Regions from separate parts of the Alteromonas sp. G4i35 genome, predicted to be linked through region 1. Evidence: predicted binding sites of a transcription regulator. Region 1 holds the regulator's gene; each other region holds the start of a gene.

What was found. Region 1 encodes sigma-54, which starts transcription at its own class of promoters, with help from an activator protein. Its sites were predicted from a motif close to GTTGGCACGNNNNTNGNNT; they were not measured.
Region 2: the regulator sigma-54 is predicted to act here: its motif matches at 4,112-4,130, upstream of ACFI6L_RS15725 (EF-hand domain-containing protein).
Region 3: the regulator sigma-54 is predicted to act here: its motif matches at 2,340-2,358, upstream of ACFI6L_RS10565 (formate/nitrite transporter family protein).
Region 4: the regulator sigma-54 is predicted to act here: its motif matches at 3,842-3,860, upstream of ACFI6L_RS05725 (DUF2726 domain-containing protein).

What each region holds. Positions count from the first base shown of each region.
Region 1 covers NZ_JBHNZD010000025.1:70,214-77,548, forward strand. Annotated here, with positions in the region: gene ACFI6L_RS16120 (KpsF/GutQ family sugar-phosphate isomerase) at 1-360, shown strand, start outside; gene kdsC (3-deoxy-manno-octulosonate-8-phosphatase KdsC) at 361-909, shown strand; gene lptC (LPS export ABC transporter periplasmic protein LptC) at 906-1,484, shown strand; gene lptA (lipopolysaccharide transport periplasmic protein LptA) at 1,453-2,007, shown strand; gene lptB (LPS export ABC transporter ATP-binding protein) at 2,010-2,735, shown strand; gene ACFI6L_RS16145 (RNA polymerase factor sigma-54) at 2,809-4,290, shown strand; gene hpf (ribosome hibernation promoting factor) at 4,321-4,608, shown strand; gene ptsN (PTS IIA-like nitrogen regulatory protein PtsN) at 4,622-5,065, shown strand; gene rapZ (RNase adapter RapZ) at 5,150-5,995, shown strand; gene ACFI6L_RS16165 (HPr family phosphocarrier protein) at 5,995-6,267, shown strand; gene mgtE (magnesium transporter) at 6,442-7,335, shown strand, end outside.
Region 2 covers NZ_JBHNZD010000024.1:72,566-79,900, forward strand. Annotated here, with positions in the region: gene ACFI6L_RS15710 (fused response regulator/phosphatase) at 1-1,030, shown strand, start outside; gene ACFI6L_RS15715 (tellurite resistance TerB family protein) at 1,282-1,722, shown strand; gene ACFI6L_RS15720 (putative bifunctional diguanylate cyclase/phosphodiesterase) at 1,904-3,976, shown strand; gene ACFI6L_RS15725 (EF-hand domain-containing protein) at 4,275-4,556, shown strand; gene ACFI6L_RS15730 (sensor histidine kinase) at 4,617-6,014, shown strand; gene ACFI6L_RS15735 (hypothetical protein) at 6,016-6,600, shown strand; gene ACFI6L_RS15740 (sigma 54-interacting transcriptional regulator) at 6,597-7,335, shown strand, end outside.
Region 3 covers NZ_JBHNZD010000014.1:20,814-28,148, reverse strand. Annotated here, with positions in the region: gene ACFI6L_RS10575 (DUF58 domain-containing protein) at 1-113, shown strand, start outside; gene ACFI6L_RS10570 (transglutaminase TgpA family protein) at 110-2,176, shown strand; gene ACFI6L_RS10565 (formate/nitrite transporter family protein) at 2,618-3,466, shown strand; gene ACFI6L_RS10560 (protein kinase domain-containing protein) at 3,593-5,503, shown strand; gene cynS (cyanase) at 5,522-5,971, shown strand; gene fusA (elongation factor G) at 6,085-7,335, opposite strand, start outside.
Region 4 covers NZ_JBHNZD010000007.1:70,299-77,633, forward strand. Annotated here, with positions in the region: gene ACFI6L_RS05705 (rhodanese-like domain-containing protein) at 1-230, opposite strand, end outside; gene ACFI6L_RS05710 (cobalamin-binding protein) at 364-1,287, opposite strand; gene ACFI6L_RS05715 (cobalamin biosynthesis protein CobD/CbiB) at 1,287-2,231, opposite strand; gene ACFI6L_RS05720 (5'-methylthioadenosine/adenosylhomocysteine nucleosidase) at 2,233-2,934, opposite strand; gene ACFI6L_RS05725 (DUF2726 domain-containing protein) at 3,099-3,686, opposite strand; gene ACFI6L_RS05730 (hypothetical protein) at 3,896-4,345, opposite strand; gene ACFI6L_RS05735 (M20/M25/M40 family metallo-hydrolase) at 4,505-6,022, opposite strand; gene ACFI6L_RS05740 (FAD-dependent oxidoreductase) at 6,151-7,335, opposite strand, start outside.

The DNA of each region.
Region 1 (7,335 bases):
CAAAGCGGCAGTGATATCCCCCTTGTCCATGCCAGTGCTTCTGTTGCTGACGCACTGCTGGAAATATCTAAAAAGGGACTGGGTATGACAGGCGTGATAGCGGCAGACGGTACGCTGACAGGCGTCTTTACGGATGGCGACCTACGACGAATTCTCGATGCCCGCGTAGACGTACACAGTGCGACAGTAGAAGAAGTAATGACTAAAGGCGGCAAGACTACCACCGCAGGTCAGCTGGCTGTAGAAGCCCTGAATTTGATGGAAACCCATAAAATTAGTGCGTTAATGGTTATTGACGATAAGCGCAAACCTGTTGGGGCCTTTAACATGCATATGCTATTAAAAGCAGGAGTGCTTTAAATGACAACCACCTTGTACACGGAAATAAATGACTCGCTTTTCGCAAAACTAGCCAAGATAAAGTTGCTGGTATGCGACGTTGATGGTGTGTTCTCAGATGGTCGAATTTACTTAGGTAACGACGGTGAAGAACTTAAAGCATTCCATACCCGTGATGGATATGGTGTAAAAGCGCTAGTGAGCAATGGAGTGAATGTCGCGGTAATTACTGGACGTCGCTCTGCCATTGTTGAAAATAGAATGAAGGCACTGAATGTTGCACATATAATTCAAGGCGAAGAGAATAAAGCAGACGCGCTTAGCGACCTGATGAAACGCCTTGAGTTAAACACTGACGAAGTGGCTGCGGTAGGTGATGACATGCCAGATACGGGTATGTACAAGCACGTTGCGGTTAAAATTGCGGTTGCCGATGCCCATCCTTACGTAGCAAAACAAGCAAACTGGATTACGACCCTTCCCGGTGGGTTTGGCGCGGTCCGAGAAATATCGGATACCATTTTGCAGGCCAAAGGGGTAGCAAATGAGATTTTTGGAGCTAGTGTATGAGCCTGTTTGGCTTTAATCGCTTAGGATTAAGTATATCGGCGCTATTTATTCTGGCGATGCTGATGTACATCCCTACGTGGATGGAAGAGCAGCCTGAAACGCAGGGGAATCGTGAAAACGATGCGCTAAAGCCCGCCTACAAAGCAAAAAATCTAACCACTACGCTGTACAATCAAGACGGTGAGTTAAATCACAAAGTATTTGCAGAGTCGATGGAGCATTACGACCAGCTTGGCTTTGTATTGTTTCAGCAACCTAAATACACCCTTTATACAGAAAACGCGTCATCACCATGGGTGGTAACCGCTGATGAAGGTACACTATACAATAACGAGCTAATCCAGCTGGAAAACCAAGTTAATATTGAGAACCAAACTGGCGATGACTTTGTCAGAAGTATATCGACCGAGTACATTCAAATTAATTTAGAAACCAAGCAAATGACATCTGACCAACCCGTTGAAATACTGGGCACCCAATATGTCATTTTAAGTAATGGGTTTAACGCGAATTTACGCACACAAGAATACGAGCTTTTAGATCATGTACAAACCACTTATTCCCCTAGCAACTAGTTTATTGCTTGCCATCGCTAGCGGTGCGGTACACGCCAGTGAAGATGATTTTTCGCAGCCCATAAAAATAGGCTCGAACACCCAGTTTATCGACGGTAAAAATAAAACCGCGTTGTACAAAGACGACGTACTCATAACTCAAGGCTCTTTGGTTATTGAAGCTGACGAAGTGGAAGTAATTGCCACTGACGGTGGTGGTCGTGAAATATTTATTGCTAGAGGAAAGCCTGCAAGCTATTCCCAGCAATTGGAAGACGGCACGCCAGTTTCGGCAAAAGCTAATGAAATACGCTATGAAGTGGTGAACCGAACGATTTCTCTTGCCGGAAACGCAGAGTTGAAACAAGACACCAGTAAAGTACAGGGTGACAACATCACGTTCGATATGATTACCGAGCAATTGCTAGCGACTGGCGGCGCAGGTAAAGATGGTGAGGGTCGAGTGACCACAGTATTCACACCTGAGACCATTCGCAAAACTTCGTCTAAGAAAGACAAAAAAGACAACGAGGGCAATGAATAGCAATGGCAACTTTGAGCGCTAAAAATCTTGCTAAGGCTTACAAGTCAAGACAGGTTGTTCGAGATGTAAGTCTGTCTGTCTCAACGGGTCAAATTGTTGGTCTTCTTGGCCCAAATGGCGCTGGTAAGACCACCACATTCTACATGATTGTTGGTTTAGTGAATCTGGATAAAGGCAAAATTGAAATCGACGACAATGAGCTAACTCATCAGCCCATGCACGAGCGCGCACGCCGCGGAATTGGCTACCTACCGCAGGAAGCCTCTATTTTCAGAAAGCTCACAGTGCATGAAAATATCATGGCCATTTTGCAAACCCGTAAAGATTTAAATTCACAACAGCAAGAAGAAGAAGCAGATGCGCTACTTGATGAATTTAATATTAACCATATACGTAATAGTACGGGGATGAGTTTGTCAGGGGGCGAACGCCGTCGCGTTGAGATTGCCCGCGCTCTGGCAGCAAAACCGCAATTTATTTTGTTAGACGAACCATTTGCTGGTGTTGATCCAATATCAGTTAATGATATAAAGAAGATAATACAACATCTTCGCGATAGGGGTATTGGAATCCTTATCACGGACCATAACGTACGAGAGACATTGGATGTTTGTGAAAAGGCGTACATTGTGAGTCATGGCGAGCTTATTGCGCAAGGAACGGCGGAACAGGTTTTAAGTAATCAAAAAGTAAGGGATGTATACCTAGGCGAACAATTCAGGCTATAGTTAATGTAACCGAATTGTCATTTTTCAGTTTCGCTCTGGTATATTCAATTTAGAGCATTTAAATAAGACGTAGATGAAACCATCTTTACAGCTAAAATTTAGCCAACAACTTACCATGACACCACAGCTTCAGCAGGCCATTAAACTGCTGCAGCTTTCTACACTTGATCTTCAACAAGAGATCCAAGAAGCGCTCGATTCTAATCCGCTATTAGAAGTTGAAGAAGGTAACGACGAGCCGCAACTAGAAAAGAACAATATCGACAACGATGACAGCGGTTCTGAGGCCACTGCTTCTGCATCTAGTGACACGTTAGAAGCCGGCGATGCACTTGAGAAAAACGATCTTCCCGATGAGCTGCCAATCGACAGCACATGGGACGAATACTATTCTGCTTCATCTTCGCCTGCTCCGGGTCCATCCAATGACGACGAGCAAATCTTCCAAGGTGAGACTACTGAAGATATTCAAGAGCACCTTCTTTGGCAAATGCGCCTTACCCATTTCTCGGATACCGATCGCGCAATCGCTACAGCAATCATCGACTCTATTGACGAGTCAGGTTATTTAACCGTTACCCTTGATGATATTTTAGAAGCGGTTAACGATGATGATATGGAAGAGCCGATTGAAATGGACGAAATAGAATGTGTGCTAAAGCGCATTCAGATGTTCGACCCTATTGGTTCTGGCTCACGCTCTCCACAAGAATGTTTGATGGTGCAATTGCGCCAATTTTCAGAAGACACACCGTGGCTTGCTGAAGCAAAGCAACTAATTGAAGAGTACTCTGACTTACTGAGCAGCAAAGACTATCGTACGCTTATGCGTAAAAGCCGATTGAAAGAAGATCAGCTACGCGAGGCAATGCGTTTACTGCAAACCTTGAATCCTCGCCCAGGTAGTGCTTTAGTTACTAAAGAGCCTGAGTACGTTATTCCTGATGTCTCAGTAACTAAGAAAAATGGCCGTTGGGTGGTTGAGCTGAACCCCGACAGTCTGCCTAAATTAAGCGTAAATCAACAATACGCTGCAATGAGTCGCCGTGCCAAGAATAGTAGCGATTCACAATTCATCCGCTCACACATGCAAGAGGCTAAGTGGTTCATAAAGAGCCTTGAATCTCGTAACGAAACCTTAATGAAGGTTGCAAACTGCATTGTGCAGCAGCAAATGGGCTTTTTTGAGCACGGCCCGGAAATGATGAAACCAATGGTGCTAAATGATGTCGCAGAAATGGTAGATATGCACGAATCCACTATTTCGCGAGTGACAACGCAAAAGTACATGCATACGCCACGTGGAATCTTCGAATTGAAGTATTTCTTCTCAAGCCACGTTGCAACAGAGTCTGGTGGTGAATGTTCATCTACAGCGATTCGTGCATTGATCAAGAAATTAGTGGCCGCTGAAAAGCCTAGCAAGCCGCTAAGTGATAGCAAGATTGCTTCATTGTTGGCCGAACAAGGCATTAAAGTTGCCCGGCGAACAATAGCAAAGTACCGGGAATCGTTGTCGATCCCGCCGTCGAACCAACGCAAAAGCCTTATTTAATCGGGCTTAATAATATAAGGAAGACGAAATATGCAAATCAACCTTACTGGTCATCATGTCGAAATCACCGACTCTTTGCGTAATTATGTCGATACGAAGTTCAGCAAACTTGAACGTCACTTTGATCACATTTCTAATGTGCATGTCATCCTGAACGTTGAAAAATTAAATCAAAAAGCCGAAGCGACCGTTCATTTAAGTGGCGCTGAAGTATTCGCATCCTCAGAAAATACCGACATGTATGCGGCGATTGACAGCATGGTTGATAAACTCGACCGGCAGGTAATCAAGCATAAGGAAAAACTGAAAAAACATTAGTAGTTAATTAAGCATGGATATACAAGCCATCGTAAGTCTGGACCGCACCGAGTGTGCGGTTCAGTGTAATAGTAAAAAGCGAATTCTTGAGATCATCGCTGATATCGCTGCCAAGCAAAACGAGAACATTGATCAGGCAACGGTACTCAACAGTTTGATGGCTCGAGAGCGTATGGGTAGTACAGGCATTGGCAATGGTATCGCCCTGCCCCACGGGCGCCTGCCGGGCCTTGAAAAAGTGATCGCCATTGTTGTAACCAGCACGCCAGCAATCGACTTCGACGCCCTTGACGAGAAACCCGTAGACATCTTTTTTGCGCTACTCGTTCCCGAGGAACAGACCGAAGGACACCTTCAAACGCTGGCCACCGTGGCTGGTAAACTAAGCGACAAAGAAACGATTAAAGCAATACGTCGCGCAACGACAAGCGACGATATTCTATCTGCATTAAGTTAAACATTAAGCGCCTATTAACCGTTTAGTGGGCGCCTAATTCAACAACGCGTATGTGATAAAACCAGAGTATTAGGGAGAAAGTAGGTGAAGCTGATAATAATCAGTGGTCGTTCAGGGTCTGGTAAGTCTGTCGCACTTCGCGCATTGGAAGATTTAGGTTATTACTGTGTTGATAATATACCGGTAAACTTACTTCCCACTTTAACCCATACAGTTGTTGACGAGTACGATCAGGTTGCGGTAAGTATCGATGTGAGAAACTTACCCAAAAATCCTGACGATTTGGTAGAAATTCTAGACTACCTGCCTTCTTCGTGGTCGATGACCATTGTTTACATTGACGCGAGCGATGATGTACTGGTTAAGCGTTTTAGCGAAACACGTCGTCTTCACCCTCTTGCCAAGCTCAATAAGTCGCTTTCAGAAGCCATTAAAGCCGAGTCTGCGCTACTTGCTCCTATTGCTGAGCGCGCAGATTTATATCTAGATACAGATAAGCTTACCATTCACCAACTGGCAGAGTTAATTCGAGAGCGTATCCTGGGTAAGAAAAGCTCACGCCTTGTGCTTGTGTTTGAGTCGTTTGGCTTTAAGCACGGCATTCCTAAAGATGCGGATTACGTTTTTGATGCCCGCTTTTTACCTAACCCCCACTGGGAGCCCGACCTTAAACATCTGACCGGATTAGACGCACCAGTAGAAGTATTTTTGGGGTCGCAGCCTGTAGTGACCAAGTTCATTTGGCAAATTCAGAATTTAATAACGACATGGCTGCCTCATTTAGAGCGCAATAACAGAAGTTACGTAACCGTAGCCATTGGCTGTACTGGCGGGCAACACCGTTCGGTTTATATCGCACAGACCCTGTCGAAAACCTTCAGTGAAATACACCCTGATGTTCAAATTCGCCATAGAGAGCTGAATCAGTAATGACTATTCAAAAAACGCTAACTATCGTCAATAAGTTAGGGTTGCATGCAAGAGCGGCGACCCAACTGGTTAAACTGGCTAATCAATTCGACGCTAAAATCATCTTAAAAAAAGGCGATAAAGAAGCAGACGCAAGCAGTGTATTGGGATTAATGATGCTTGAAAGCCATCAAGGTGAACAGGTAGACGTGATTGTGGACGGCAGTGATGCTGTTGATGCACTTGCAGCTATTGAAGAGCTTATTGAGGGCAGATTTAACGAAGACGAATAGTATTACTTGCCCAATCCATTGACCAATTAATCGACACTTAGCGCAGTTATCTTAAAATCCTGCGCAAAACCTACGCAATTATCATGACAGACTCATCATAATTGCGATATTCTACGCCCACTTAGGCTCTATGGCCTGCATTGTTCATCTTTTAGCTTGTAGGAATAACGCCTTATGGCAGAAGCGCTTGTTTCTAAATACGTACAAACTCAGTTACGCGCACTCAACGCTGCGTTGACCAACGGTCAATTCGTATCTGTACGTAAGCTTCTGCTTGAATTACCGCCTTCAGACGTCGCCCACATTCTTGAATCTAGCCCTAGCAGAACCCGTGACGAATTATGGGAGCTCATTGATGGTGACTTTCACGGCGACATTTTAGAAGAACTGTCTGACGATGTTCGAAACGGTATCATTACAAAAATGCTTCCCGCTAATGTGGTTGACGCACTTGAAGAGATGGATACCGATGACTTAGCAGAGACGCTAAGCAGCCTTCCCGAGCCAGTATTGGCCGATATTCTAGATTCGATGGATGCACAAGATCGCGTGCGCGCAGAGCAAGCGCTGTCTTACGGTGAGGAAACCGCTGGTTTCATCATGAACACCGACACCATCACATTACGTCCAGATGTGACCATTGACGTGGTTCTGCGCTATATCCGCTTAAAAGGTGAGCTACCTGAGAATACGGATACGTTTTACGTGGTAAACCGAACTGACAACCTTGTTGGTATTGTTCCGGTTACCCGTTTACTCACCGCAGATACCGACGATAAAGTGTCTGACGTTATGGACGAGGAATCTGAAGCGATTCCTGTGAATATGCCAGACGACGAAGTGGCAAGCCTGTTCGAGCGATACAATTGGCTTTCAGCACCTGTTGTAGATGAAAACCATCGCTTAGTGGGCCGAATTACCATTGATGACGTGGTTGATATTATTCGTGAAGACGCGGAACACTCGATGATGAGTATGGCGGGTCTTGATGATGACGAAGATACCTTTGCACCCGTTATGCAAAGTACCAAACGACGCTCGGTGTGGCTGGCGGTAAACTTAGTGACG
Region 2 (7,335 bases), on a different contig from region 1:
CTTTCAGGAACTCAGCCAGCAAGGGGTATCTATTTCTGAGATTATTTCAGAATTAAATCGAATTTTAATTAAGTTTCTACCAAGTGACATGTTTATGGCCGCAGTGGTGGGCGAAATTAATGCGGGGGGCAATAGAATAAACTTATGGCAAGGTGGAATGCCGGCTGTCATTGTTCCTGCGAAAACTGATTTAGCATTGCGCTGCATTCCCTCACGTCACATGGCATTAGGGATCCTAGACGAGCATGAACTCAACACCGATTGCGATACCATTCAATTAGGATGCAATGAACAGCTTGTAATTTGTAGCGACGGGCTAATTGAGAGTACTAATCAAGAGGGAGAAATGCTTCTTGAGGAAGGCTTGGTAAGAATAGTAAAAGAGCAAATGCAGACGCATGGGAAAATAGAATCCAATTCACTTTTTCTTAAGGCGAAAGAGCATTGCGCAGCCTCTTCATTTCACGATGATGTCACGCTAGTCGTGTTTACCTCTCAACCCATTAAAACGCCCGTATCACCAAAGATGGATTTTGGATTGCCATCGGTGCATGAAGTTGCGCTTGACGCACAACATTTGAAACAGCCTGACATTCTTCAACGCGTGCTACAGCTTGCGGGGCAATGTGAGGGCATTCAAGCGGTGCGTTCGATAATTTATACCGTGTTGTCGGAACTGTTTAATAATGCGTTAGAGCATGGGATCTTGAAACTCGACTCAAAACTCAAAGCTGATAGTACAGGGTTCCATCAATATTACGAAAACCGCGAGGCTTCACTAAAAGCGCTTAGTCACGGGCGAATTAATATTAGGATAGAGTCTTTACCCCTTAAAGGTAAGGTGCTGATAGCGGTTGAAGATAGTGGTGAAGGCTTTGAGTGGAACAAGGCAAGTACGGTAGGCCGGCGTCATTCCGTTCATGACGAAAGCTTTGGGCGTGGGCTCCCTTTGCTTCACGCGCTGTGCGAACGAGTGTGGTTCGAAAATGGCGGGAGTAAAGTGATTTGCTTACTTGATACTAAAATTTAGGCGCCTTTAGAAAATATCTTTACGAGCAAAATGTTCATATTCATGTTTCTCTGAAGGCTTTTAAACTCTCACTTTACAGCTCTAGTCGCTGAGTACAGTTTACATAGACTTGCTTGCTTAGTCATCGCTGTAAATCTGTCCATCTAATCCAGCAATTAATCGAATTTAGCTTTTACCGAGTAAAAGTTTTATCGATACTCAAATTCCATTAACCGCGGGCGTTTCTGCGGTGACACAAGAAGTAGGGCCCCATGCTGAAATCATTTCTTAAACTTTTCGAAGACACGCATAAGCGCACAGAGCCAACGTATACCGTTGAATTGGCGACTGCTGCATTACTTAGTGAAATTGTAAACGCTGATAATGAAGTAACGGATAGCGAGAGATGTGAATACGAGAAACAGCTCAGAAAGCATGTAAACATAGATGAGGAAGCGATGTCGTTGTTGCTTGAAAGAGGGCAAGAGACGGCTGACGATTCAATTGACTTAGTGCGTTTTACTCAAGTACTAAATAAACACTGCAGCGCTGATGAGAAAAGAGATGTGATAAAGAGCCTCTGGGCTATTGCATACGCGGATGAATCTTTAGCGCCTCTTGAAGAGAGTACTATTCGTCAAATAGCTGATTTATTGTACGTTCCCCATAGCCAATACATTAAAACTAAACTTGAAGTAGTTGAAAGAACATAGCGTTCATCATCACTCAGTTAGTCTTTTTTGTCTTAGCTAAAAAAATGGATTCAAATTTAGCGACCTGTACCTTACTATTGTGAACAAATAATAATAAAAGCTTAGCGGTGACAGTGCTGTTTCAGAGCCTATGGCATCACTTGCTTACAACAGCTTGCAGTACTGAAGTAAGGGTAGTTGAGTGTTTAGAACGTTGAAAATCCCAATTGGGCTTGTCATTGCATTGACGATGTCGGTGCTGGCGCTCTCTGTGGTAATTGTTAATAAATTAGAACACAACGCGTCTGTGGTGGATGTGGTTAAAGGCAATACCGCGACGTTAAGTAACGCTTTGTCGCTGCAGTTATTGGTTGTCATGGAGCGAAGTCCCGGTGATAACGCATTATTTTCCTCTCTTTTTCAACCGATAAAAGAACACGATAATCTTATTTCCGCCACGCTATATGACAACGACTATCAAGTCATTTCCACCATTCAACCTGATTCCTTAAGCCAGCTTTCCAATCAATCTGTTCCTCTTGATCCTGCAGAAATTCCATTTGGTGTTACGCAATACGACAATGTTATCACTGCCCATCAAATTGTAGGTAGTAGCCTATACCCACTTGGACATGTTGTTCTTTATGTGGATATTGAAGACACCATGGCGGCAAGTTCAGCCCGCCAGCTCATTAAGCAAGTGCCTATCGTTATCGCGGTTTGGCTGCTTTGCACTGGCACTTGTGTCTTTATTTTATACCGTTTGATTTCTCCTATTGGGTCGCTGAGGCAGTTTACTCAAGAAGTATTTGAGTCAAAAGACTATGCGCTGCGCAGTTCACTTAATACATCTAATGAAATTGGACAGTTATCGAATAACATTAATAGTTTATTGGATACCATTGAAGTTGAGTTACTTATCAACTTTGAGCAAAAGCAAACATTGGTTGATCAACAAGAAACCATGTCTCGTCTGGCAAACTTCGATAGTTTAACCGGTCTTCCCAATCGACAGTTTGTTCTCGATAACTTAAGACTTGAGCTAGCCAGAGCCAAAAGAAATGATGAAGACTTACTGCTCCTGTTTTTTGATTTAGATGGGTTTAAGGGCATCAATGATTCTTTAGGACATGAAACCGGGGATCTCATTCTCATAGAGGTTGCTGACAGAGTTCAGTGTTTGCTGCGCGACGGCGATTTATTCGCGCGACTGGGAGGGGATGAGTTCTTAGTACTGCCCGATAGAGATGTGACTACTGACCAAGCGCAAAGCTTGGCAACGCGACTTATTACCGCATTTGATGAGCCTTTTGAACTGCGTGGCTTATCACTAACGGTAGGTTTAAGCGTTGGAATTGCTACGGCTTCCGATGCGGGCTACGACCTAAGCGAACTGATGAGCAATGCAGACCTTGCAATGTATCGCTCAAAAGCGCGAGGGCGGGGCAGCTACACACTGTTTACACCTGATATGGTTGAGTCGCATAAGCGTAAACTCCACTTAGCTAACGGTATTGAGCAAGGAATCAGCAACGATGAGTTTGTTGTTTATTACCAGGTTAAAGTTAACAACGAAGGGAATGTAATCGGCGTAGAAGCGCTTATTCGTTGGCAACATCCTGAATTTGGCTTGGTCATGCCGAACGAGTTTATCCCCATTGCTGAGCAGGGCGGTAAGATCACTGCAATTACCCGTTGGGTAATTAAGCGCGTTTGTATTGATATGCCAGATTTAAAACAATGGGCCACGTCTCCGTTTAGAGCCTCAATCAATTTATCTGGACATGATTTGCGAAGCTCGCAGCTGTTTGACTACATCTACAATACTTTCAAGCTCTATGACATCAACCCAGAAAACATTGAATTTGAAGTGACAGAAAGTGCGTATCTAGAAAACTTTACTCTTTCAAACAAGTTCTTCAGACGCATCGGAAATATGGGGTGCGCCATAGCTCTAGATGATTTTGGAACGGGTTACTCCTCGTTAAGTTACCTGACGCAAATCAATATCGACACGCTAAAAGTTGACCGACAGTTTGTAATGGAAATTCAAACTTCAGAACGAAGCCGTCTTGTGACTGGGGCAATTATTGATTTGGCGAAAAGACTGTCACTCTCGGTATGTGCTGAGGGCATAGAAAACCTTGAACAGTGGAATTATCTTAGAGAGCATGGATGTGACAATGTGCAAGGATTTATGTTTAGCAAGCCCATCCCCTTATCGGAGCTCACTTGCTCTCCCTCCCATTACAGCGATAGTAGTTTCTCTGTATAGCAAGGTATCGATAAAACCACTTTGACATACAGTGTTTCAAAGTGGTGTTTCTTTTTTGCAACATTTAACCTGTATGCTGAGTGGTTGATAGTACACTTATTTGCATATGCTGCTGTTTTTAATGTGCTTTTTCTTTTTGGTCTGAAAATCGCATAAGCAGTTTGAATGCAATTATGATAGTGGTTAATTGAAGACTAGTGGTAGTATCCATGAGCTTTAATAGCAGCATAACCTGATAACACAGGGCTGGTATCAAAGCGGATTGAGAAGGATTTTAAAAGCGTTTAGCGGAGGATTCATGATGAAACGTCTCGAAAAAGTTTTCTTAGCACTTTGTGCTGTTGCTGCAGTACAAGCCATTTCAGTAGCGGACGCGTACGCAAGTCCAGCGCGTTCGTTGATGCAGGAATTAGACACAGATAAAGATGGTCTGATATCACTTAAAGAAGCGGTTCGACACACAGGTCTACTGCGTAACTTTGGGCTGATTGATGACAACGAAGATGGCAAACTTTCCGAAGCCGAATTGGCAAAAAGCAAGTTGACGCCAGGCAATGAAAAGCTCACAGCAAGTGAGTAGATAAAATAATATATTTAAGAGGGTAAGGTTCTGATAAACAAGGTTTCGTTTGGTGAACGCTTGGTACAACTTGGTTCACTAAGGCAGTTGACGCTAGGTAGTTTTGTACTGGCCCTTATCCCTCTTATAGCCTTACTTTGGCAAAGTCAAAGCGACTTAGCCAAAGTGGGTCAAATGACAACACTTGAAACACGGTTTGTTGTCGATGTTGTTAGCGACATGCAAAGACTCGATAACGCGGTCGTTGACGTAGAGCGCAGCATTCGCCAATTTGCTGTGTTGAGAAATGAAAGGGTGGCCTCTCTTTCTGATAACGCCATCGATCAATTTGCCGTGGCCGCTGACAATCTATGTCAGGCTCTCTCGGTACCAACTACCTGCACACGACTTTCAGAACAGCTAAATCAATTAGCCGAATATCGAGCGATTGAAGACCAGCTTTTACTTAATGCATACCTTGCGTCAGTGGGCGATAGCGTCGACCAGCTTCGCGACGATGTAGAAGCCGCTATTACTGAACGTGTCAAAGTCCAGCAAGATGATTTAAATGCCATGCAAGCAAAACAAGCTTGGTCTACAGCTATGCTTGTAAGCGTTTCGTTATTGCTAATACTGATGGGGAGTCAACTTATTGTGAACCCCGTTAACAACTTAAAAAAGATTATAAGGATCATGGCCCACAGCGATGGTCAGCTTCCACCCCTTTCAAGACAAGCGCCAAAAGAACTGATTGATGTAGAGAAAGATTTACATTGGCTTTATGATCGACTACAGCAGTTGGAGCATATTAGAACCGCCTTGCTGCGACACGCTGCTCACGAGCTCAAAACTCCGCTTGCTAGCATTAAAGAAGGCTGCAGCTTGTTGTCTGAAAACGTGGTGGGCGAGTTGAATAACAGTCAACGCGAAGTACTTTCGCTACTTACAGCTAGCACGCAAAGGCTCAACACGCTGGTGGAAAAGTTGCTCGACTACAACCTGCTGTTGCAACAAGCTCAGCCAAAAATGGTACAAAGTGACGTTAGTAAGTTAGTTTCTGCTTGTTTAGAAGATTACGCGCTCGCCATTCAGGATAGAGAAGTGGAAGTAAAGATAACTGCGTCCGAGGTGCGTATAGACGAGGAGCTGTTTAGAAGAATACTTGATAACTTGGTGTCCAATGCAGTCGCGCATGGCGCAGTGGGAAGACCGATAAATATTAGCCTTTATAACGAAAACGATAATCTTGTACTGGATGTTGCCAATCGCGGTAAGCGTATTGCTCCAGAGTCAGTACATACTTTATTTGAACCTTTTATCCGAGGAACCGAGCCGAGAAACGACAATGTCATTGGGACGGGTTTAGGGTTATCAATTGTTGCCGATTGCGCTCGACTGATGCATGGTGATGTGCGTGTTGTAGATGTAGACTATGCCGATGTTTGCTTTAGAGTGACCATTGGGCAACAGGAAAAATAAAATGAGAATAAGTGGTTTAATTGTCGCCTTACTGGTGCTGACAGGATGTCAGAGTTTAACCAGAAACAACGACAACGCAGGTGAGCCAGAAAAGGTGACGCCTGTAGCTAAAATAGAACGTGGCCTTTGTTTATTTGTTGAGCCTCCACAGGGGTTCGAGCACAATTGCGATGCAACCTATTGGCTTAACGCGTGGATTGACGCGGCCAACCAACCTTGGTTAGAGCGTAAGCAAGCATTAAAAGCGTTAGGTGATACAGCATCTGACACGCTTCACGCCTACGTTTTAACACTACCAACAGATACACCTTATCAAGACAGGTTGCGCGCGCAGCTTGCGTTAAATGATATTGCTGGAACATTTACACCCACTGCGCAAGAAGTGGTGACTGTTATTGCTGCGTCGCACAACAATCAGATTATGCAGCTTGAATCTGCCATGGTGGTGTTGGAGCAAGAAAATACTTCTCGTGGCGAGAAAGTAAAAGCACTTGAAATTGAAGCAGTTAACCTGCGCAAAAAACTAGAAGAATTGTTGCAGATTGAAGCAACACTGATGGATAAAAACAGGAGTACACAACAGTGAGCGAAAAGGCGAGTAGCAACCCTAACTTATTGTTGGTAGATGACGATAAGAGCTTATTGCGCTTATTAACCATTCGTCTGGAAGGCGAAGGTTATGAGGTGACCGCAGTGGAAGACGGTCAATCAGCGTTAAGAAAGCTTCAAAACGACAACTACGATGTAGTATTGAGTGACTTGCGTATGCCGGGCTTAGATGGTCTGAGTTTGTTTGAAGAGATTATGGGAATTAGAAAAGATATTCCTGTAATTCTGATGACGGCTCACGGCACCATTGCTGATGCGGTAGCAGCCACTCAGCGTGGTGTATTTGGGTTTTTGCCTAAACCTGTCGATCACGATGAATTACGCGCGCTGCTGCAAAAAGCACTTAGCCAGTCTCAAGCTGCTCAGCCTGGGGATTGGGCAAAGGACATCATTACCCGTTCTCCAGAAATGCTAAATGTACTAGACCAGGCGTTCCGCATAGCTCAGCGTGAAGTGTCTGTGCTTATTAGCGGCGCGAGCGGTACAGGTAAAGAGTTACTTGCTAATGCCATTCATAAAGCCAGTAACCGCAGCGACAAACCATTTGTGGCTATTAACTGTGGAGCATTACCTGAAAACTTGCTTGAGTCTGAGCTATTTGGTCATGCCAAAGGTGCGTTTACCGGTGCTGTAGCTGCTCACCCTGGTCTGTTTAGAGAAGCCGACGGTGGTACCTTGTTCTTGGATGAGATTGGCGATATGCCGATGACGC
Region 3 (7,335 bases), on a different contig from region 1:
GTCTTAGTGCACTTGCTTGTTTGAATTCGCATTCATCACAAGCTTCTTCAACCTCAAATAAAACGGTCTCAATATCTTCCATAAAGAGTGAAAGAGCGAGGTCAACGAAATGAACTCCGCTATCTTAAGCCGTTTATCACAATTAACCGTTGTTAAAAGCGTGTTTAGCCAACCAACGTCCGTGGCTGTGCTTATGCTCTGCATAGCTTTCTCTCTTATTCTTTTTTCTCTTACCGCGCCACTTATGACATGGGTAATTATGCTAGGTGGATGTGCTGTGATAGTGAGGGCCGCAGGCCTTAGTGCGTTGAATAGTTTGCCAACATCACGCACGGTTAACTTGCTGGCGATATTGGCAGTGTTCGCATTATCGTGGTTCGGCTTTTCAGTAGGATTGCTTGATAGCATGATCAACCTATTGACCGTCGCTTGCGCGCTCAAAATCATGCTGGTTGAGAAAAAACGAGATTTTCACTTAATTGTATGTACCTGTTTGTTCTTGATCGGCTGCGGATTTATCTCGTCTCTAAGCGTATTTGCGTGGATTGGCTATACAGGAATACTGGCCCTGCTGCTATTCGCGACTGCCATTTATCACGGTGCAGGAATACCCAAATCAAAAAGCATTAAATTCGTGACCGTGCTTATTGTCCAAGCTTTCCCTATCGCGCTGCTACTGTTTTTACTGCTTCCCCAACTCCCTCCGCTTTGGCAGATGCCCACGTCAAAGTCGACTGAAACCGGGCTTTCTGACACGGTGACGCCTGGTGATATTGCGTCACTTGCAAGTTCATCTGAATTGGCTTTCAGCGCCACATTTGAAAACGCAGAAGCAGTCCCTGTTGCACCGTCCAGGTATTGGCGCGCTATGACCTTAGAACATTTTGACGGGAAAACCTGGTCTATTAGCGACAAGCGCAAACAGGCAGAGCAGCAGCTAGCTTACATGGGCAAGCCAACACCCTTGTCAGCTCTGGCCGAGGAAAATACGCCTCAAGTGATAAGTTATGAATTGATCGTGGAACCCACACAGCAAACGTGGCTGTTTGCGTTAGCGCCTTCGACCCCCAACAACCGCGAGAACAGTATTTTCGTAAGAAGTCTTTTTGATTTTACGTTAAGGGCGAATAGCCCAATATCCAGTAAAAAAGCGTTTTATCTGCGCTACTATCCAACTGCTCAAATCACTAGCGGAATAGGAAATTTTGAATCGCAACTAAACCTTCAGGTTTCCATGAATGGCAACCCTCAAGCCAGAGCATGGGGACAGAGACTTGCCAAACAATACTCAAGCGCACAGCAAATAGTTAGCGCACTAATGCGTGAATTTAATCAAGGGGGCTTCCGCTACACCCTATCGCCGAACGCCATGCCTACCGACCCCATCGACCGTTTTTTATTTGAAGAACGCTCAGGTTTTTGTGCCCATTACGCAGGCGCCATGGTGTATGTGCTTCGCGCCGCAGGGGTACCGGCAAGAATGGTGACAGGCTACCAGGGCGGAAGCGCACTTAATGACAATGTGCTTCAAATAAGGCAGTACGATGCACATGCGTGGGTGGAAGCTTTTATTGATGGTGTGTGGATTCGACACGACCCAACGAGTATGGTGGCACCGTCACGCTTAACCTTCGGGCTTGAACGTGCGCTGGAAGAGCTTGGGGAGTCTCGTAAAGCCAGTATTTTGGGCGACCTTAGCAACGCTGCTATTTTTGCAACATTACAAAGCTGGTTTCAACAGCTCGATTACTCGTGGAGTAAATGGGTACTGGGCTTTGACAATACTGCGCAAACCAACATGCTTGAAGAATTACTAGGCTCGCTAACGCCGCAAAAAATGCGAGTTGTTTTTCTTTCCGCCATTGGCCTAATTGGGCTTATTTTAGCACTTTATTTTTTACCCAAAACGCATCGCAACACACTATCGCCCTCACACAGAGTTCTACTAAACGCAATAAAATGCGTTGAAGCTAAAACAGGAAAAGAAAGAGGGAATAAAACCTTGTCCGCCTTTATGAGTGAAGTTAACCCTTTGATAAACGAAGATGCTACCAAGGCACTAACACTTCTGTGTGAACTATTTGAGCATGAAGAATACGCACATCGAACACAAGAGACAAAAGTTTATCCAGCCATGAAGCGTCAGTTAAAAATGTTAAAACAGGCATTAAAGTAGGAAATGGTTAAACCGGTTGCACCTTAAACACTCACACTCCCCCCCTTTTTAGTGCAGACTAATTAATAGTGCCTTGGCGCGAGCGTCTATCAACACAGCCATGAATTTATACAAAGCATTGTTTTTAAAAGCAATAAATAACGCATTTACATACATTTTGGTTATTGGCACTTTTTTAGCTTTGTACAAATGGATAACAAAAGTACGAAGGCGCTTATACAAGTATTAGTTGCCAACGGGCTTTAGAGTACAAAGGCGTACACATAACCGACGGTTTATTTGTTAGCTACCACAATGCATGAGTTTCGGACAAAGGCGTCCCCAGTTCTTTCTTACGAGAGCGCTGCGGACGCCTTTTTTTGATCTTCTGGAACGCATTGAAACAGTAAACGCCAACACACAGATGACAACTTATTAATAACGACAACGTGAGGTGAAACCATGGCTTATCTTCTCCCCGCTGAGTTTGCAACCAAGATGGTAGATGCAGGCGAAGCCAAAATTTATATGTCTACACGAGATACTCTAATTCGCGCTTATATGGCAGGTGCAATATTGGCCCTAGCCGCTGTTTTTGCCGTTACCATTGCCGTTCAAACCGGCGTGTTTCTTCTTGGCGCAGTGTTATTCCCAGTGGGCTTTTGTATGCTCTACCTTATGGGGTTTGACCTATTAACCGGCGTGTTTGTACTTACCCCACTCGCTTGGCTTGCACAGCGACCTGGCGTCACGCCAAAACAAATTCTACGAAATTGGGGATTAGTATTTTTAGGTAACTTTGGCGGCGCATTAACCGTGGCCTTTATGATGTCGTTTATTTTTACCATGGGGTATAACGTGGATGGCGGTGCCATCGCGACTAAGGTAGCCAGCATTGGCGAAGCTCGTACATTGGGCTACGCAGAACACGGCGTTGCAGGCTGGTTCACCATTTTTATTCGCGGCATGTTGTGTAACTGGATGGTGTCGCTAGGCGTAGTGGGTGCAATGATTTCAACTCACGTTAGCGGAAAAGTACTAGCCATGTGGATGCCAATCATGCTGTTCTTCTTTATGGGTTTTGAGCACTCAGTAGTAAACATGTTCCTTTTCCCATTTGGCCTTATTATGGGCGGCGACTTCTCGGTTATGGACTACTTCATTTGGAACGAGATCCCAACTGCACTTGGAAATCTTGTTGGTGGCCTCGCCTTTACTGGACTAACCCTGTACACCACCCACGTTAAGACGCTACCCAAACGTACTATCCCTGTTGATAAAGCCGCTGCATCGCAAACACTGCCTATTTAATTAAGGCGCTTATCTTAAAGCCATCATGCCTTGTCCCTACAAGACACGTCATGATGGCGTTATCCGTTTCCTTGGAAATAACTAATTGGGCTCATAATTAAATATGCAGGTAAGAAGCAATTAAACATGAATGAGCGAGCCGCGTTAAACGCCCCAATTAACCCACCAGCTAACACGCTCAGTGTAAGTGCATTTTCTACAGCCGGCGTTAAAGCGATAAACCAAGATGCATACGCTTTTCATGTTTCTGATAACCCAGATCAAAGCAGCGTTTTTGTTATCGCCGACGGTGTAAGTAGCAGTACGGTTAGCCAAGTTGCTAGCGACTTTGCTACCAGTCAGTTTATTAAACTGTTTAATATGGCGCCGGAACAATGGTCGGTTAAGACGCGCGCTGAAACCATTATTAAAGAGATAAACGCGCTGCTTTACACACGTACGCAAAGAAGTCCCTTCTGCTATACACCAGAAAAAGGTTATGTGTGCACGTTAACAGTGGCGGTGGTAACAGGCAATCACATGGATGTATTTCATGTGGGGGATTGTCAAATTCAGGCTATTTCTAAGAACGCACAGTCGCCTGTCTTACTCACAAAACCTCATCGTAAAGTATCGGAAAGTGAGCCTTCGCAGAGTTATCTTACTAAAGCATTAGGCGTTCAAGCACATATAGACATCGACCACACAACACTCACCCTCAACTCATCGAGCACGTTTTCGATAAGTAGCGACGGGGTTTATGAGTTTGTTTCGCTACCCACCATTCTTATGAAAATCAGTGAGGCCGATACGCTTTCTGAAAACCAAGCTGCGTTGGTAGTACATGAGGCATTTACTAGAGGAAGCGATGACAACCTCACCTTACTTCTCGTAAAGGTTCTTGTAGCTAGCCATGATGGCCTAGACGATCACAGACACCCACTGTATACAGGCGTTTCAACTTCACCCCATTCATCTGTACTTAACAGGTCATTGGGCGACCAACTGATAACCAATTCTGAGGTTTCTGATGCTGCGATTCATTACTCAAATCAGCAGTCTGATGAACAAGTATGCGAAGACTCTGCTGCCGCAAACTTCAAAACGGGTGATGATGTTGATGGACTGAAGCTAGAACGACAGCTTTATACGTCGGCCCGAAGCCATGTCTTTATTGCCACCAGTTCGTCTTGTGAAGCTACGCACACAAAAAGCCCTGTGGTTGTAAAAACGCCGGCTACCGATTTTACCCTATCACCAGAAATGATTAATGGGTTCCTAATAGAGAGCTGGTTTTCGAGACGGATTAATTCGGCACACGTTATTAAAAGCCCAACGTTTACTGATTTGGGTTTACCGTACTCTCCTTCTGCTTTTTACAGCGTAAGTGAATATGTACAAGGTCAAACGCTAGCTCAATGGGCTGTTGATAATCCTACGCCGCCATTAGAGCAAGTTAGAAATATAATCGAGCAGGTTGGTAAAGGTTTACAGGCAATGCACCGTCAGGGCATTGTTCATAGGGATATACGCCCCGACAATATTATTATTAGCGAACAAGGGCAGTGTACAATTATAGATTTGGGTTCAGCAGCCTTAGCCGATGCCCCAAGCCTCTATAGTGACACACCTATTCCTGGCGCTGCACTTTTTTCCGCACCTGAATACTTTTTAGGAAATGTTGGCACAGAGCGCTCTGATCTGTTCTCCTTAGCCGTACTCACCTACTATCTTTTGTGCGGGCGTTACCCCTATGGCACAAAGCTCGCTCACTGTCGCACGCTGGCCGAGCAGAAAAAGTTAAAATACCAAACCGCACTGGCTCCTAATCGACCAATACCTAATTGGGTTGATAGCGCCCTTAAACGTGCTTTGCATGTGAACCCTGATAAGCGATTTTCTTCACTATCTGAGTTTCTTTTTTCGCTTCGCTACCCAAATCCATCACAACATACGGCGTACGAGCCGTTAGTAAAACGACACCCTCTTTTTGTGTACAAGGTGCTAATACTGGCACTTATTTTTAGCAATCTAGTTACGCTCATTTTGTTTAACTAACCCTTTAAGGAAATGTAAATGATTACATCGAGAACCCAAGTTACCGACATGATCCAGTCAGCCAAAATTTTAAAAGGCATAAAGTGGAGCCAGATTGCCGAAGTTGTTGGTCAATCAAAAGAATGGAGTACAGCAGCTTGCTTAGGACAAATGGCCATGACAAAACAGCAAGCTGAAGCCGTGGGTGAGTTACTTGAGCTTACCGACGAAGCGATTGCCTGGCTTCAAATCGTGCCTTACAAAGGCTCGTTACCCACAGAAGTCCCTACCGACCCACTTATTTACCGCTGGTATGAATTAGTGAGTGTGTATGGCACTACATTAAAGGAATTAATTCATGAAGAGTTTGGCGACGGCATCATGAGTGCCATTGATTTTTCTATGGATTTACAGCGCGAAAACGATCCTAAAGGTGACCGTGTCAGCGTAGTTATGTCAGGTAAGTTTCTGCCATATAAGATGTACTAAACGTATTTCAGGATGGGACACTCGACATAAAAAAAGCCGGTCATGCGACCGGCTTTTTAGTATTTCTTGAAGCGTAAGCTAACCCAAGGTCAGCTTACGTTCGCAAAGGCTAATTACTTAGCAGCTTTACGTGCTTTTGCTTCTTCAATTACTTTGTCAGCTACGTTCTGAGGACATGCTGAGTAGTGGCTGAATTCCATAGAGAACTGACCACGACCAGATGTAATAGTACGTAAGTGACCGATGTAACCAAACATCTCAGATAGAGGTACGTCAGCCTTGATACGAACGCCAGTAGCGCCAGCTTCTTGGTCTTTGATCATACCACGACGACGGTTAAGGTCACCGATTACGTCACCAACGTTGTCTTCTGGGCTGAATACGTCAACTTTCATCACAGGCTCAAGAATTTGAGGACCTGCTTTTGGCATTGACTGACGGAATGCACCTTTCGCTGCAATTTCGAACGCGATTGCTGATGAGTCAACTGCGTGGAAACCACCGTCGAATAGCTCAACTTCAACGTCTAGTACTGGGTAGCCCGCTAGAGGACCTACTTCCATCATACCTGCAAAACCTTTTTCGATTGCAGGGAAGAATTCTTTAGGAACGTTACCGCCCACAACAGTAGATGTGAACTTGAAGCCAGAGTTAGTTTCGCCCGGACGGATGCGGTAATCAATCTTACCGAACTGACCAGAACCACCAGACTGCTTCTTGTGCGTGTAGCTGTCTTCAACTGCTTGTGTGATAGTTTCACGGTAAGCAACTTGAGGTTGACCAACTTCTAGCTCAACGCCGTAAGTACGCTTCAAGATGTCTACTTTGATATCTAGGTGAAGCTCACCCATACCTTTAAGGATGGTTTCGCCAGAATCTTCGTCAGTTTCAACTTGGAAAGATGGGTCTTCTGCTACTAGTTTACCGATAGCGATAGACATCTTTTCGTTAGCGCCTTTGTCTTTTGGCTTAACAGCAATCGAGATTACTGGCTCAGGGAAGATCATTGGCTCTAGTGTACATGGGTGCTTAGGATCACATAGTGTGTGACCAGTTTGAACGTTCTTCATACCAACAACAGCTAGGATGTCACCTGCTTGTGCTGAAGTAAGTTCAGTACGTTCATCAGCGTGCATCTCAACCATACGGCCGATACGCTCAGTTTTACCCGTTGCGCTGTTAAGAATAGTGTCGCCTTTGTTTAGCTTACCAGAGTAGATACGGATAAACGTAAGGGCACCGAAACGGTCGTCCATGATTTTGAACGCAAGTGCACGGAACGGCTCGTCAACAGATACTGTTGCAACTTCACCAGTAGGCTCACCCGTTTCTTCGTCAGTTAGATCTTGTGGATCAACTTCTGT
Region 4 (7,335 bases), on a different contig from region 1:
TAGTCATTGATATTTTCATGGGGCATATTTACTGCGCCAGGAATGTGACCATCGGCGAATTCTTGCGGAGAGCGAACATCAATAAGGAGCCAGTCGTTGTTAGCAACTCGCTCGATAAGATATGGTGATGCGGCAACAGAGGCTTGCGCGGTCGCTTTCGCTGTGCACTGAAGCGACACAAACAATGCAACACTGATAACAACTAGAAAACCCGCAACAACAATCCGCATGAATAAAAACTCTTACCTTTTTATAGAAGATTAGAACCTGCTCTTATTCTGTTACACAAAGGCGCTTAAGTTGAGCCAAGTCGGTGTGTATCAATTGAAAACAGCCCAGCAGGTCTAGACTTAAGTATAACGCTTATGCGCTTTCTTTAATACCTTTACAGAGTACTTTTAGTTCATTTATTAATCGCAATGAAAACCTACTGGTGACGTCTGGATCCACAACAATTAAGGGGGCTTTGAGGAAAGAGCGATGATCACGCCAGAATACCTCAAGTTCTGAATGCGTACTTTTAGATGCCGCAATGAGTGCATGAGGTTGGCGAGTGAGTACATCTTTTAATGCGACTTGAGGATAGTCTACAGGACTGTCTGCAAATAATGTTTGAGCACCACACACATTCAGCAGTTGGTTACCCCACGCGTTGGGACCGATGGTCATAAGTGGAGCAGTCCACGAATAATAAAATACTGGTATAAGCGAGGATTTGTCGTATTTACTTCGAAGTTCGGCTAGTTCGTTGAGAAAATCATTGGAGAGCTGGGTCGCCTGCTTTTGCGTATTTGTAAGTGCCCCAAGCCTTTTAATTTCGCTGGCTATATCAGTGATATTTTCGACCTTACTGCTAAATACGTTTAGACCCATCGAGGAAAGCTTATGGATATCTTGCGGCTTATTGCCTCCATCCCATGCAAGAATTAAATCAGGTTCTAACGCCACAATGGTAGCGATATCGGCACCTTGAAAATCCGCCACCCGCTTAATATTTTTCGCGGCGTCAGGATAGTCGCTATAGTCGCTTACACCTACAAGGTTAGGGCCTAAGCCCAAACTAAATGCCCATTCGGTAAGGTGGGGCGCAAGGCTGACTATCTTTAGCTCGACGGAATTTGATAAGGCGCTTGATTCCGAGCTTGGTGCAACATCGGCAGAAGCAAATTGATCTGAATGAGCTAGGTGCTTTGTCTCGGCATCTGATTCTGAGTTAGCAAATGTGAGAAGAGGTAAATAGCTTAAAATTACAAAAAAAATGGTTTTCATCATAACTGCTGTTTTCATTAGGCTACGGCCATTGCCAGCATAGCTAACGATGCGAAGGCGCTAACCGCAATCATGGCATGAGTAACCGTATTTTTGGCTGTCAACATGTGAGAGTACTTTACCTCGTTAGCGCCTCCCACGCGGGTGTATCGAATCTTCTTGTTGGCATAAATTGCTGGGCCGCCGAGTTTAATATCAAGCACACCGCCCATAAGCGCAAGCAGTAGCGAGGTTTTATCTTTCACTGGGGAGCGCTTTATGGCGCGAAACCCTTTAATAGGATGGCTGACCAGTAGTGTTGCTAGACCACCAATGACCGCGGGCGGCATATTAAGTAAGTAAACAAGATTACGTACGGGTTTGGCAAAGAAAGTCATTGCAGGGGTTCGGTAATGCCACTGCCAAGATGTGAGCAAAAGCAATCGATAAATGAGTGCGCCTATGGGGCCTGCCACTACAAAGTAGAAAATGACGCCGCAATAAAGATAAAGAAACTTCAGCCATAGCGATTCTATCGCGGCTTTGGCAATTCCTATATCGGAAAGTGAATCGCATTGACGTGCAGTAATGGTTTGCGCCATTTCACGTGCGAGGGATTTTTTATTTCTTCCCACACTCGCCAGCACTTTTTTGTACTGTTGACGCTGGTAACCGTAGTCGAGCAGTGCGACAAGAATAATCGCCTCAAAGAATACGGGGTATTGGGCCATGTACACCAAGATGGCAACACATACTACCAATGGCGCAAGAAGAACTAGGGCGGCTAATGAGCCTGAAATATAGTGCTGAGACCTACCGTATTCACGAGAGGGCACCACTTTGCGCCCCATTTGCTGAACGAGGTAGCGCATGAGCGTTAATGGATGAGTACTTTGGGGCCAGCGCCATAATGCGTCAATGGCGATAGCCAGCCAAAGTACGAATAGCGACTGGTATTGCGGGTCGCTAATTACCTCTGTCATCTTATTTCGCGAGGGCCTTAATCATTGCCATAACTAATTGTGCTGAGTGTTTAGCGGCAGTGTCTAGATACTCTTTAAAGCTCACTGACGACGTTTTTCCTGCAATATCCGACAATGAACGAATGACAAGGAAAGGCGTGTCGAGCATATGGCAAGTTTGACCTATAGCTGCACCTTCCATCTCAACCGCTTTCATGTCTGGGAATTTTTCACGCAGTTCTGCTACAGCTTCGTCGCTACCGATAAACGCATCGCCCGTACAGATTAAACCTGTTGTCGACCGAAGCGACGTAATGCCTGTGGCAGCACTACGAGCGGCTTCCATTAACCTTGTATCGCAACGGAAATCTTCAGGCATACCTGCGCATTGACCGAGCTTGTAGCCAAAATGGGTTAAATCGGCATCATGGTGAATAACGTGACTGGCGATCACTAAATCACCGATGTTTAGATTCTTGTCGAAACCTCCGGCAGAACCGGTATTGACAACAGCATCAGGGGCGTACTGTTCGATAAGTACAGTAGTAGCAATTGCTGCAGCCACTTTACCAATACCGCATTTTACTAGCACCACTTCTATGTCGTTAAGTGTACCTTCGTAAAACGTCAGGTGCTTCCACTGGGTTTCTTTTACATTCCAAAGTGACGCTTTAAGTAGCGCAACTTCTTCGTCCATTGCACCTAAAATACCAATTTTTTTCATAACTTTACCGACGGTGTTGAGGGAATTTAACGCGTGAATACGCTGCTGAAAGCGTTAATTGTATAAGGAAAACGGGCAAACTGACAGAAAAATGCCTCTGTTACCGCTATTTGAGAGTAAGAAAATAGCAAAGCAACAAAGGCCAGGGGAAGTGGGGTTATGTCTTAAGCTGCAGCTGGTCTGCTTGAACGCACTGGGCGAGTCGGGCGCTTTGGTGGCTCTGGATTATGCGTTGGCAGCTGTGCCATTTTTTGCTGTAAACGGCGATAAGGAATGAGTTTGTTTTCCAAACACTCGCGAATATCGTCAACGGTATAACCAGACTTCACTTTAATTCTTGCGTGAGGAAGGCCGGCAGCATCAAGTGCTCCGGTTACAAACCAGTCTTTTTGTGATTTATAACCATCTTTGCCTTGGCTATGAACTAAGTCGATAGCAAGAACAGGACTCATGTCGTGTTTATCTACTAATACAAAGTCGAGTTGTCTGCTAGAAGCTCTGCTGATGGCTTGGCTTGCCGTCTTTTTATTTGCAGACTGGCGAACCGCCACTAAATCGTTAAGACGCACACGGCACACTATGCGAAACTCTCTTCCCATAGCCTGTTCGATAAGGTTTAAAAAAGAGTGTTCAACGGGGGTGAACAATTGCGGCTTTCGCCTAAATGGAAATGCGACACCGCCGTCTGACAACTTTATGGCACCCAGTGCAACGACAATAAGTAACATCATTAGAATAATTGCCAATTCCATCGTAACCCTCGCAAATATCAATAGTTAAAGCCCACGGAATGCGTAATAAAGAAGCCCGCTAAAGTGTTTATATCGAAAAAAGCTTGGGCTCCGTTTGCAGTTTGAGCGTCATAAAAATGACACTCACTGTTACCGTGGAGTAGTTATTGATGATTTTGCAAAGCAGATGCCAACATGAGTAGATTTTTTAGTTGTCTTGCTAAAAGGGCTCATTTCGTTGTGGATGTAACAAGAATATCCACTTGAGAGCCAGTATTATCTGGGCTGATTATTACTCTGACCCCTTTATCTTCTGAGGATAACAACGTGCGGCCGCTAACTGGCGTGTGAGTTTTTAAAGCGGGGTGCGCCGTTTGGTAAACATTCAGTAATTCACTCGGGGAGCGAGGAGAGTGGTAAACCATTACTGCTGTCTTGCTTTCGTCAAATGCTTGGCATTGTCTTGCATCATCAGAAATCTTAACTTGCTGAAAATCAGAAGGGCAAGACATGATGCTTGGCTTACTAGGTGAAGAGTTGACGCTTTGTTTCTTAGTTTGGTTGTTAACTTGCGCATTTAATGAAGCGTCAACAGCAATGGTATCAGCTAAGCTGGCATTGCTCGCTGCTATCGCCAGTGTTAGACAAAATGTAAGTTTCTTAATGTTTAAATGCTGCATAGATAGATTCTTCACCCGATGTGCGATGTCTTTAATTGCTTAAACGATAGTAGAGTCGTAACTCTCGCGCTTCAACTAAACCTTGGTCTATTAACGTATATTAGTGAGGTTTTTCGTATAGGTTTTGGTTTAAAGCATCACTTCATCACTACAACTCTATTACTGGTCATAAGGCGTGGTCAGTAATTGATACAGCGCATTTGTTCCACTGTAAAAGTTCCCTATACGTAAGTTTTCATTAGGGGCGTGTTGATTGTTATCAGCATTGACTAATGGAATAAGAATTACCGGCTTCTCTATACTGTTTACTAGCGGTGCGGTTGGAACAGTACCCCCCATCATTGGAATAACTACAACCTTCTCATCGCTTACAGATTCTAGTGCCTTTTGCGCCCATAGACCAACTGGCTCATCGAGGGACGTTTGTAGTGCTGCAGTGCCGGGGCTAACTTCTATAAGAATGAGTTTTTCATGCTTTAGACGGGTTTCTTTTGATGGCAATTCGTCCACAATGTGATATCCCTTAGCTGTTATATAGTCTTTTAACAGCTTAACTTGTCTGGACGAGTGAGCCTCTTTTGTAGTTCTAATATCGATGGACGCTGTAGCGCTAGCCGGAATGATTGTCCTTACTGCTGTTGTGCTTGCAGCGCTCAATCCATTGATATTTAGAGACGGAAGACTAATGGATTCATAGTAGTTGCCACCTACAGACTCTGACTTTGCTACCCCAAGGCGTGCCAATAGTGCAGTTTCATCAATAGGAATGTCTCGAAGCACCTGTTTTGTTTCTTCTGACAGAGGAGCGTCTCCGTAATAATTAGGAATAGTCACCTTGCCATTTTCATTTTTCATCCCTGCTAAGAGTGTTGAGAGCATAAAAGCGGGGTTTTGAATGTAGTTGCCAAAGTGCCCACTATGGCTATCAGAATTTGGTCCGAAAACAGTGAGCTTAATCAGTGTCGCACCGCGATGACCGAAAACCACGGTAGAAGCGTTGGATGGATGCATGGGACCGTCTAACATTACTACGGCATCTGCAGAAAGCTGCGCTTTGTTTTTTTCTATCACTTTTGCGAGGGTAGGAGAGCCACCTTCCTCGTTTGAATCAAGGAGCACTTTGATATTAACTGATGGCGTCACCTTATTCGTCGAAAGTGAGTTTATGGCTGCTAGTAACATCATAATTGGGGCTTTGTCGTCAGATGCCGAGCGCGCAAAAATACGCCAATTAGGGTCATAGTCTTTATCGAGTAAAGAGAGTGGTTTTTCAACCCAGCTGTCATTTTCTTCGATTTTTAGAACGGGCTGCCAAGGGCTGTCTTGTTCCCACAACTCAGCGTTAACCGGTTGACCATCCATATGTGCATAAAAAAGCAGGGTAGGGGCATTTTTCCCAGCTAGCATGTAATCAGCATACAGCATCGGCATGCCGTTGTTTTCCAGCAGCTGAGTATTAAAACCATACTCGCTGTATTTCGTTGCCGTCCAACGCGCAACCTTTTCTATATCAGTTGCTGATTGCGTTGCAACGTTGGGTAGCGTGAGATATTCCAAGTAGTCTGCGAACACTGCTTTAGCCGAGCGAGTGGTAAGTGCGTTACTTTCCTCTGCCTGGGCGCAATATGAAACGGAAACTAAAAATAACCCGTAAAGTAGCCCTGTCCGCAATCTCATGATGTCATCTCTTTATTCAATTATTCTATCTAATGTAAATCGTATCTCTTTAGTTTTAAATAAAAAAAGCTCGATAGCAGAACTATCGAGCTTTTCGTGAATGGACAATAGGCCTTAGTTAGCGAAGGTTAAACGCCAATATAGTCCATAATCCCTTCTGCGGCTTTACGGCCTTCGTCGATAGCAGTAACAACCAAGTCACTACCACGTACCATATCGCCACCGGCAAAGACTTGCGGGTGAGAGGTCTGGTAAGCAAATTTGCCAGCAGATGGCGCGCGTACGCGACCTTTTTCATCAAGCATAATGCCGAAGTCAGCAAACCATGGCGCAGGGCTGGGCTGGAAGCCGAAGGCGATAATTACCGCGTCAGCTTCTAGTACGTGCTCTGAACCCTCTACTTCAACAGGGCGGCGGCGTCCATTGGCGTCAGGCGGCCCCATTTCAGTTTTAACCAGCTTAACGCCACACGCTTTACCATTTTCGTCTACTGCGATGTCTAGAGGCTGAAGATTAAATTTAAACTCAACCCCTTCTTCTTTTGCGTTAACAACTTCGCGGCGAGAGCCCGGCATGCTTTCTTCGTCACGGCGGTATGCACAGGTAACTTGGGCAGCGCCTTGGCGGATTGACGTGCGAACACAGTCCATCGTGGTATCACCACCACCTAGTACTACTACGCGCTTGCCTTTCATATCAATGTAATCAGCAGGATCTTTTTCAAGGCCCATTACGCGATTGGTGTTGGCGATAAGGAAAGGTAGCGCTTCGTGAACGCCTTCAACTTCTTCGTTATCGAAGCCACCTTGCATAGACTTGTACGTACCCATGCCTAAGAAAACAGCATCGTATTTATCAAGCAAATCCTGGAACTGTATGTCTTTACCAATTTCAGTGTTAAGTACGAACTCAACACCCATCTCGGTAAAAATTTGGCGGCGTAGCTTGATTACGTCTTTCTCTAATTTAAAAGACGGGATACCAAATGTAAGTAGGCCACCAATTTCTTCGTATTTGTCGTAAACAACAGGTTTAACGCCGTTACGAACCAGGATATCAGCACATGCAAGACCAGCTGGGCCTGCACCTACAATCGCCACTTTCTTGTCGGTCCATACCACGTCAGACATATCTGGGCGCCAGCCCATTTTGAATGCTGTATCGGTAATGTACTTCTCAATACTACCGATAGTCACTGCACCAAAGTCATCATTCAGCGTACATGCACCTTCGCACAGTCTGTCCTGAGGACATACGCGGCCACATACTTCAGGCAAGCTGTTGGTTTTATGAGAAAGTTCCGCAGCTTCTAA